2 regions of the Mesorhizobium sp. M0058 genome follow, and region 1 is predicted to be linked to the other one. Evidence: predicted binding sites of a transcription regulator. Region 1 holds the regulator's gene; the other holds the start of a gene.

Region 1 (4,652 bases):
CTGCCGCTTGCCGCCCCAGGCATCCTTACCGGCACCATCATGGGCCTGGCGCGTGCGCTCGGCGAGACAGCACCGCTGCTCTTGATCGGCATGGTCGCTTTCGTCGCCGATTATCCGACGACGCCTTTCGATCCGGCGACCGCGCTGCCGGTTCAGATCTATATGTGGGCAAACGAGGCTGAGCGCGCTTTTGTCGAGCGCATGTCCGGCGCCATCATCATCCTGCTCGTCTTCCTCATGGCCATGAACATCACCGCGATCGTGCTCCGGCGCCGGTTCGAGCGGCGCTGGTAGAAAAAAGGCAATTTGGTATGAACATCATGACCGAACAGTCCCTTGAGAATGCAGTGGGCGACAAAATGAACGCCAAGTCGAACGAAGTCATCAAGATGCGCGGCGACAAGGTCGGCGTCTTCTACGGCGAGAAGCAGGCGTTGTTCGACGTCAATCTCGACATCCGCCAGAACCAGGTGACGGCGCTGATCGGCCCGTCCGGCTGCGGCAAGTCGACCTTCCTGCGCTGCCTCAACCGCATGAACGACACCATCGATTCGGCGCGGGTGACCGGCAAGATCACGCTCGATGAAGACGACATCTACGACAAGAACATCGATGTCGTCGAACTGCGCGCCCGCGTCGGCATGGTGTTCCAGAAACCCAACCCGTTCCCGAAGTCGATCTACGAGAACGTCGCCTACGGCCCGCGCATCCATGGGCTGGCCAAGCGCAAGTCCGACATGGACCAGATCGTCGAGCAGAGCCTGAAGAAGGCTGCGATCTGGAACGAGGTCAAGGACCGCCTGCAGGAGCCCGGCACCGGCCTGTCCGGCGGCCAGCAGCAGCGCCTGTGCATCGCGCGCGCCATCGCCGTGTCGCCGGAGGTGATCCTGATGGACGAGCCCTGCTCGGCGCTCGATCCGATCGCCACCGCCCGTGTCGAGGAGCTGATCGACGAACTGCGCCAGAACTACACGATCGTCATCGTCACCCACTCGATGCAGCAGGCGGCGCGCGTCTCGCAGCGCACGGCGATGTTCCATCTCGGCTATCTCGTCGAGGAGGGCGCCACCGACAAGATGTTCACCAACCCCGACGACAAGCGCACCCAGGACTACATTACCGGCCGCTTCGGCTGAGCCGTCCGGCGGGTGAATTTTCAGGCACGAGGACCAAGATCATGGGTGAACATACCGTCGCCTCCTTCGATGAAGAGCTCGGGCAGATCAGCAAGCTGATCCGCGACATGGGCGATCTGGCAGGCTCGATGGTCAGCGGCTCGACCAGGGCGCTGCTCAATTCGGACAATGCGCTGGCACAGCGTGTCGTTTCCGACGACGCCATCATGGATGCGCGCCAGCGCGAACTGGACGACCGCGCCATCACGCTGATCGCCAAGCGCCAGCCGATGGCCAACGATCTGCGCGCCGTGGTCGGCTCGATCCGCATGGCGGGCGACCTCGAGCGCATCGGCGACCTCGCCAAGAACATCGCCAAACGCGTCGGCACCGTGGGCTTGAGCGTCACGCCGCGCGACCTCTCGCACTCCATCGATGCCATGGCGCAACTGGTGCTGATCCAGGTGCAAGGCGTCGTCGAGGAATATGCCGCCACCGATGCGGCAGCGCTTGCAAAACTCAGGAATGACGACGAGCGCATCGACGTCAAATACACGTCCGTGTTTCGTGAGCTCTTGACCTACATGATGGAAGACCCTCGCAACATCACCGCCTGCACGCATCTCTTGTTCTGCGCCAAGAATCTTGAGCGCATCGGCGATCATGTCACCAACATCGCCGAAAATGCGTATTATGTGCTGACCGGCCAGCAATTGCCCGCCAATCGTCCGAAGCAGGACGAGACGGCGATGGCCACGCCGGCCTGATGAGGGTGAACTGCCTATGATCGCGCCACGCATCATGGTCGTGGAGGACGAGGAGCCGCTGGGCGTGCTCCTCCGCTACAACCTCGAATCCGAAGGCTATCAGGTCGAGGTGGTGACACGCGGCGACGAAGCCGAGATCCGCCTGCAGGAAAACGTGCCCGATCTCCTGGTGCTCGACTGGATGGTGCCCGCTGTTTCCGGCATCGAGCTCTGCCGGCGGCTTAGAGTGCGGCCCGAAACCGAGCGGCTGCCGATCATCATGCTGACCGCGCGCGGTGAGGAAAGCGATCGCGTGCGCGGCCTGTCCACCGGTGCCGACGACTATCTGGTCAAGCCATTCTCGACGCCGGAGTTCATGGCGCGCGTGAAGGCGCTGCTGCGCCGGGCCAAGCCGGAAGTGCTGTCGAGCGTGCTCAAGGTCGGCGACATCGTGCTCGATCGAGAATCGCACCGGGTCTACCGCAAGAAGAGCGAGATCAGGCTCGGACCGACCGAGTTCCGGCTGCTCGAATTCATGATGCGCCATCCCGGCCGCGTGTTCTCGCGCAGCCAACTGCTCGACAATGTCTGGGGCGAGACGATCTATATAGACGAGCGAACCGTCGACGTCCATGTCGGGCGCTTACGCAAAGCGGTCAACAACGGCCGCATGCCGGATGTCATCCGTACCATTCGCGGCGCCGGCTACGCGATCAGGGAAGATTAGGATGCTGCGCGTCGCGCCGTTGCCGGCCATTCAGGCGACATGCTTGCCGGATTTGGCCTGAATGCCCGGCGCGAAAATCTCCTGATCGACGAAGCCGAGCGCGCGCATGGCACAGCCTTCGCGGATCAGCGGCAGCTCGTTGGGCTCGGTGTCGAAGGAGATCGATTTCGAGTGCTGGCCGCCGGCGGTCTGGGCGATCGCTTCGCGCAATGCCGGTTCGATCAGGTCGAAGGCGGCGGCGCTGACGCCTACCATGGCGACGGGTGCCGGATCGATCAGCGCAAACAGGCTGCCGAGGCCGAAGCCGAGCGCCTCGCCGGCCCTGCGATAGGCTTCGCGCTCCGGGCCGTCGGTTTCGCGGGCGCGCGCGGCGAGTGCGCGCATATCAGCGTCGCCGATATCGACCGGCTCGGCATCCTCGCCCATCATTTTGGCGCTGCGCCAGATGGCGTAGTTTCCGGCATAGGCTTCCACGCAGCCGCGCCGCCCGCAGCGGCAGAGCGCGCCGCCCGGACGGTGGATCATGTGGCCGAACTCGCCGCCCGAGGAATGGGTGCCGGTGAACAGTTCGCCTTTCAGCACCAGGCCCATGCCGATGCCGTGCGATAAGAGGATGGCGATAAAATTGTCGCGGTAGCGCTCGGGCTGGCGCCATTGCAGCGCCACCGCCATCATGTTGCAATCGTTCTCCATGGTGGCAGGAATGCCGAATTCCGCTTCCAACATGTCGGCGAAGGCAATGTCGGTCAGTGGCGTGATCGGCGACCACAGCATGGCGCGCGCCTGCGAATCGGTGATGCCCTGGATGCCCATGGCAATGCGGGCGATGCTCTGGACATCGAGGTCGGGATCCTCAAGCCGCCGCCGGACGATTGCTACGCATTCGCCAATCAGCTCGTCGCGCGGCTTGGTCAGCGTGTCCAGCCGGCGCTGTTCCTCGGCGACGACGTGGCCGGCATAGTCGATGACGGTGACGGACAGGAAATTGAGCGACAGCACGACGGTCATCACCGCCGCCGCTTCCGGGTTGAGACCAAGGCCCACCTGCGGCCGGCCGCGTTTCAGTGCGCCGGTCTCGCCAGGTTTGCCTTCAATCAGGATGCCTTCTTGAATCAGATCAGACGAGATTGCCGATATGGTCGAGTGGCTGAGGCCGGTGGTCGCCGCAATCTCGGTCCGCGACGGCTGGCCGGCCCGGCGCACGGCTGAAATCACCATCGCACGGTTGCGACGGCGCAGATCGTCGTGGCGGATTCCAACCGACATTTGTTTCCTCCCGGCCTCCTCGCGCCTCATGATAGTGACGGCGTTCGACGGCACCAGCCAAATATTGGCAGACGCCGGCAGCCCTGTCATTGTTTATTGCGGACCTCGAAAAAATTCGGCACGGCCATCAGAATCCATCAGAATCGATGTTGACAGCGCGTTATCATTGAACCAGTATTTTTTCGAGGCTCGAAAAAATAGCGCCTCTGTGTGCCGGCCCTCGGGCCAGTTTTGTCGCGCCGCACGCGGCGCAGGGAGGATTATGATGAACAGATTTGCAGCCGCCATGCTGGCGGGTGTCGCCATGTCGCTGGCGCTGATGTCGGTCGCGCAGGCGAAGGACAAGGTCATCGGCGTGTCGTGGTCGAACTTCCAGGAAGAGCGCTGGAAGACCGACGAGGCGGCGATGAAAACGGCGATAGAGGCTGCCGGCGACAAGTACATTTCCGCCGACGCGCAGTCCAATCCCGGCAAGCAGCTGACCGACGTCGAAAGCCTGATCTCGCAGGGCGCCAACTCGCTGATCATCCTGGCGCAGGACGCCTCGGCCATCGGCCCGGCGGTGCAGAAGGCGCTGGACGAAGGCATTCCGGTCGTCGGCTATGACCGCCTGATCGAGAACAAGGACGTCTTCTACCTGACCTTCGACAACAAGGAAGTCGGCCGCATGCAGGCCCGCGAAGTGTTCAAGGCGAAGCCCGAAGGCAACTATGTCTTCATCAAGGGCTCTGGCTCGGATCCGAATGCCGATTTCCTGTTCTCGGGCTCGATGGAAGTGCTCAAGGAAGCCATCGACTC
Region 2 (4,652 bases), on a different contig from region 1:
GGCATGAAGCCGGAACTGGCCTAGCCCTGAGCAGCCTCGGTCACCAGCCGGTCCATCGGGATGTCGTGCGGCTGCGGGTAGATGGTGGCTATGCGCTGCAGTTCGTAGCCGACGCCGATGACCAATGGCTTGAACGGCATGGCAGCCAGCGTGCGGTCGAAGAAGCCACCGCCATAGCCCAGGCGGTAGTTTCGCGGGTCGATGCCGACGATCGGCGAGATGACGATGTCGGGCAGCACCGGCTCGCCTTCGGCCGGGATCGGGATGTTCCAGATGCCTTTTTCCAGCCGGTCGCCGGGCACATAAGCGCGGAAGATCAGCGGCTGGCCTTTCTCGATCACGATGGGCAGCGCCGTGCGGCCGCCGCGTTCGTTGATCGACGCCATCCACGGCCGCAGGTCCGGCTCGCCGCGAAACGGCCAATAGAGGCTGACCATGCGGCCGGCAATGTCGCCGATTGCCGCGTCGAGCCCTTCGGCGATAGCCCGCGACATCGCCACCCGCGCATCGGCGGAAACCGCCAACCGTGCCGCGATCAGACGCTCGCGCTCGGCCTTGCGCCAACGGCGCACATCGGTCCAGTCGGTCAATGGCGCGCGAAATTCCGGATCGAGTTCGTGCATGAAGCAAGGCGGCGAAGAATATTGCCCCCGCCCTTTGCCATCTTTGTCATCGTCGTTGGCCATGCTTCACTCCCGTGGTTCCAGCCTGCAAGGCTATACCCGTCCATGCTTGCCGACATAGGCATTCGCGACATCCGGCGACGAGTCCTGGGCAGCCTTAAGCGGCAATCTAGCTCGCCGCGACATTGTTGCGGTGCACAAAAATCGCTAGATAGAGGGAGACAAACAGGGGTGAATGCGATGAGTGAAACCAGCCATCATGTCGTTGTCGTCGGCGCAGGGTTCGGCGGTCTCGAACTCACGCGGGCGCTGGCCGGCGCACCCGTGCGCATCACCATGATCGACAAGCGCAACCATCACCTTTTCCAGCCGCTGCTCTACCAGGTGGCGACCACCTCGCTGGCGACCTCGGAAGTTGCCTGGCCGATCCGTCATCTGCTGCGCAAGCGCGAGGACGTGACGACGCTGCTCGGCAACGTCACCGGCGTCGACCGTCCAGGCAAACGCGTGCTGCTTGAGGACGGCAGTTCTGTTCCCTACGACACGCTGGTGCTCGCCACCGGCGCGCGTCATGCTTATTTCGGCCACGACGAATGGGAGCCTTTCGCGCCCGGGCTGAAGACGCTTGAAGACGCAACCACCATTCGGCGGCGCATCCTGCTCGCCTTCGAGCAGGCCGAGCGCGAGACCGATCCGGCCAAGCGCCAGGCACTGCTGACACTGGTCATCGTCGGCGGCGGCCCGACCGGCGTGGAGCTTGCCGGCACCATTGTCGAACTCGCGCATGAAACGCTGCGCGGCGAATTCCGCAACATCGACACGCGTGAGGCGCGTGTGGTGCTGGTCGAGGCCGGAGACAGGATCCTAGCCAATTTCGCGCCAAAGCTGTCCGACTATGCGCGCAAGGCGCTGGAGCGGCGGGGCGTCACGGTCGAGCTTGGCCGCGCCGTCACGCGCCTCGATGCCGAAGGCGTCGTCTTTGGCGATACGCATCTGCCGGCGCGAACCATCCTGTGGGCCGCCGGCGTGGCGGCTTCACCCGCGGGAGAGTGGCTGGGCGCGCCGGTGGACCGGGCGGGCAGGGTAATGGTCGAGCCCGATCTGACCGTGCCGAACAGTCCTGAAATCTTCGTCATCGGCGACACCGCGCATGTCTTGCGGCCGGACGGCAAACCGGTGCCCGGCGTGGCGCCCTCGGCCAAGCAGGAGGGCAAGCATGTCGCCGCGACGATCAGGGCGCGGCTGGCCGGCGATGGCGCGCCGCGGCCTTTCCGCTACAAACATGCCGGCGACCTGGCGACGATCGGCAAGTGGGCAGCCGCGATCGATTTCGGCTCGATCAAGCTCACGGATGGCTTGCCTGGTGGCTGTGGGGCGTGGCGCATATCTACTTCCTGATCGGTTTCCGCAACCGGCTCTCGGTGTCGCTTAGCTGGCTATGGATCTATTTCACCGGCCAGCGCAGCGCGCGGCTGATCACCCAGGGCGACGATGACAAGGGCTGAGGTTCTCAACCGCGGCCAAGGATATTCATCCAGCCGTCACCTTTTGCTGATCGACTGACTTCCCGATGGACATGGCCGGTTTTCGGCGCGAAGCTTCCGCCCGGGGCTGGGATCTTGTCACGTCGCTGGGAAGGAAAACCAATGCCGCATCTCAATTACCCCGTCTCCCGCCGTAGTTTTCTTGCCGGTACGGCCGCCAGCGGGGCGCTGATCATGCTGCATCCGTTTTCCGCCCGCGCGCAGGCCAATCAGGCGCATCTGAGGATCATGGAGACCACCGACATTCATGTGAATGTGCTGCCTTACGACTACTACGCCGACAAAGCCAACGACACGATGGGCCTGTCACGGACGGCCTCACTGATCGCGGCGGTGCGCAAGGAAGCCACCAATGCGATGCTGATCGACAATGGCGATCTTTTGCAGGGCAATCCGATGGGCGATTACATCGCCTATGAGAAGGGCCTCAAGGAAGGCGATCTGCATCCGATCATGAAGGGCATGAACCTGCTGGGCTATGAATGCTCGACGCTCGGCAATCACGAGTTCAATTACGGCCTGTCGTTCCTCGACAAGGTGCTGGCCGGAGCCAATTTCCCCTTCGTCTGCGCCAATCTGATCCGCGGCACCGAGCTTGCCGCCAAACCGCGCGACGACAAGCTCTACCTCAGGCCCTATGTCATCCTCGACAAGAAGATCAAGGACGGGTCGGGCGCCGAGCAGCCGATCAAGATCGGCATCATCGGCTTTGTGCCGCCGCAGATCATGGTCTGGGACCTGAAGAACCTGGAAGGCAATGTCAGGACGCGCGACATCGTCGAGGCGGCCAGGGCATGGGTGCCGCAGATCAAGGAGGAGGGCGCCGACATCGTCATCGCGCTCTCGCATTCCGGCATCGATATCAAGCAGGGCGACGGCATGGAGAACGCCTCCTTCTTCGTCGCCGGCGTCGAAGGCATCGATGCGGTGTTCACCGGCCATCAGCATCTCGTCTTCCCCGGCAAGAAGGATTTTCAGGCGCTCGAAGGCGTCGACACCGAGAAAGGCACGCTGCAGGGCAAGCCCGCCGTGATGGGCGGTTTCTGGGGCTCGCATATGGGACTGATCGATCTGCTTCTGGAACGGGACGGATCGAAATGGCGCGTAGCCTCGGCCACATCGGAGGCAAGGCCGATCTACCAGCGCGTCGACAAGGCAAACAAGCCGACGGTGGCGGACGACCAGCGCGTCGTCGATGCGCTGAAGGCGGACCATGAGGCGACACTTGCCTATGTCCGCCGACCGGTCGGCAAGACCTCGGCGCCGCTCTATTCCTATTTCGCGCTGGTCGCCGACGATCCGTCGGTGCAGATCGTCAACCAGGCGCAGAGCTGGTACCTCAAGGACATATTAAAAAGCACGCAGTGGAAGGACGTGCCGCTGCTGTCGGCGGCGGCGCCCTTCAAGGCCGGCGGGCGCAACGGCGCCGACTACTATACCGACGTGCCGGTGGGCGACATCGCCATCAAGAACGTCGCCGACCTCTATCTCTATCCGAACACGGTTCGTGCCGTCGAAATCACCGGCGCGCAAGTGAAGGAATGGCTGGAAATGTCGGCCGGCATTTTCAGGAAGATCGAGCCGGGCAAAGCCGACCAGGCGCTCATCGACACCGAATTCCCGTCCTACAATTTCGATGTGATCGATGGCGTCAGCTACGGAATAGACCTGTCGCAGCTGCCGAAATACGATGCCAAGGGTGGCGTCGCCAATGCCGGCTCGAACCGCATCGTCGGCCTCAGCTTCGACGGCAAGCCGATTGATCCGGCAGCGAAATTCGTCGTCGCCACCAACAATTACCGCGCCGGCGGTGGCGGCAATTTCCCCGACATCAATGCCTCGAAGATCATCTACGAGGCGCCGGACACCAACCGCGACGTGATCGTGCGCTACGTCGTCAGCGAAGGCACGATCAACCCCTCGGCCGACGACAATTGGTCGTTCACGCCGCTGCCCGGCACCAGCGTCGTGTTCGAGACCGGCCCCAAAGCGAAGGATTTCATATTTGGGGTGAAATCGCTCAAGATCGAGCCGGCCGGCGAGGGCGAATCCGGGTTTGCGAAGTATCGCATCCTGCTTTGAGGCAAACGCGCAGGTAACAGGGAAACGAGCGGGCATACGCCCGCTCAATCACGCTTCGGATCAGGCCTTGTAGACCACCTGGCGCACGTCGATGTAGCTGGCCCTGAAGCCGGCTTCGCAATAGTGGAGATAAAATTCCCAAAGCTTCTTGAAGCGGTCGTCGAAGCCGAGCGGGACGATCTTTTCCCACGACGCCCAGAAGCGGTTGCGCCATTCGGCAAGCGTGCGGGCATAGTCGTCCGGAAAGACGCGCTCGCGCAGATGGGCAAGGCCATGGTCGCTGCCCAGCGTCTTCAGGATCGACGGCGTCGGCAGCATGCCGCCTGGGAAGACATAGCGCTGGATGAAATCCGGCCGCGCCCGATAGGTGTCGTAAGCGGCCTCGTTGATGGTGATGATCTGC

What was found. The regulator PhoB, encoded in region 1, activates phosphate uptake and scavenging genes when phosphate is short. The targets are predictions, from matches to a motif close to TGTCATNNANCTGTCAT.
Region 2: a site for PhoB is predicted at 2,152-2,168, ahead of NKJ75_RS16805 (bifunctional 2',3'-cyclic-nucleotide 2'-phosphodiesterase/3'-nucleotidase). Genes of this name have one in related genera too.

What each region holds. Positions count from the first base shown of each region.
Region 1 covers NZ_JAMYUQ010000008.1:608-5,259, reverse strand. Annotated here, with positions in the region: gene pstA (phosphate ABC transporter permease PstA) at 1-294, shown strand, start outside; gene pstB (phosphate ABC transporter ATP-binding protein PstB) at 312-1,136, shown strand; gene phoU (phosphate signaling complex protein PhoU) at 1,178-1,882, shown strand; gene phoB (phosphate regulon transcriptional regulator PhoB) at 1,899-2,588, shown strand; gene NKJ75_RS14850 (ROK family protein) at 2,619-3,854, opposite strand; gene xylF (D-xylose ABC transporter substrate-binding protein) at 4,120-4,652, shown strand, end outside.
Region 2 covers NZ_JAMYUQ010000009.1:46,872-51,523, forward strand. Annotated here, with positions in the region: gene NKJ75_RS16790 (Lrp/AsnC family transcriptional regulator) at 1-24, shown strand, start outside; gene NKJ75_RS16795 (5-formyltetrahydrofolate cyclo-ligase) at 21-686, opposite strand; partial or broken gene NKJ75_RS16800 (NAD(P)/FAD-dependent oxidoreductase) at 864-2,128, shown strand; gene NKJ75_RS16805 (bifunctional 2',3'-cyclic-nucleotide 2'-phosphodiesterase/3'-nucleotidase) at 2,270-4,249, shown strand; gene NKJ75_RS16810 (SAM-dependent methyltransferase) at 4,310-4,652, opposite strand, start outside.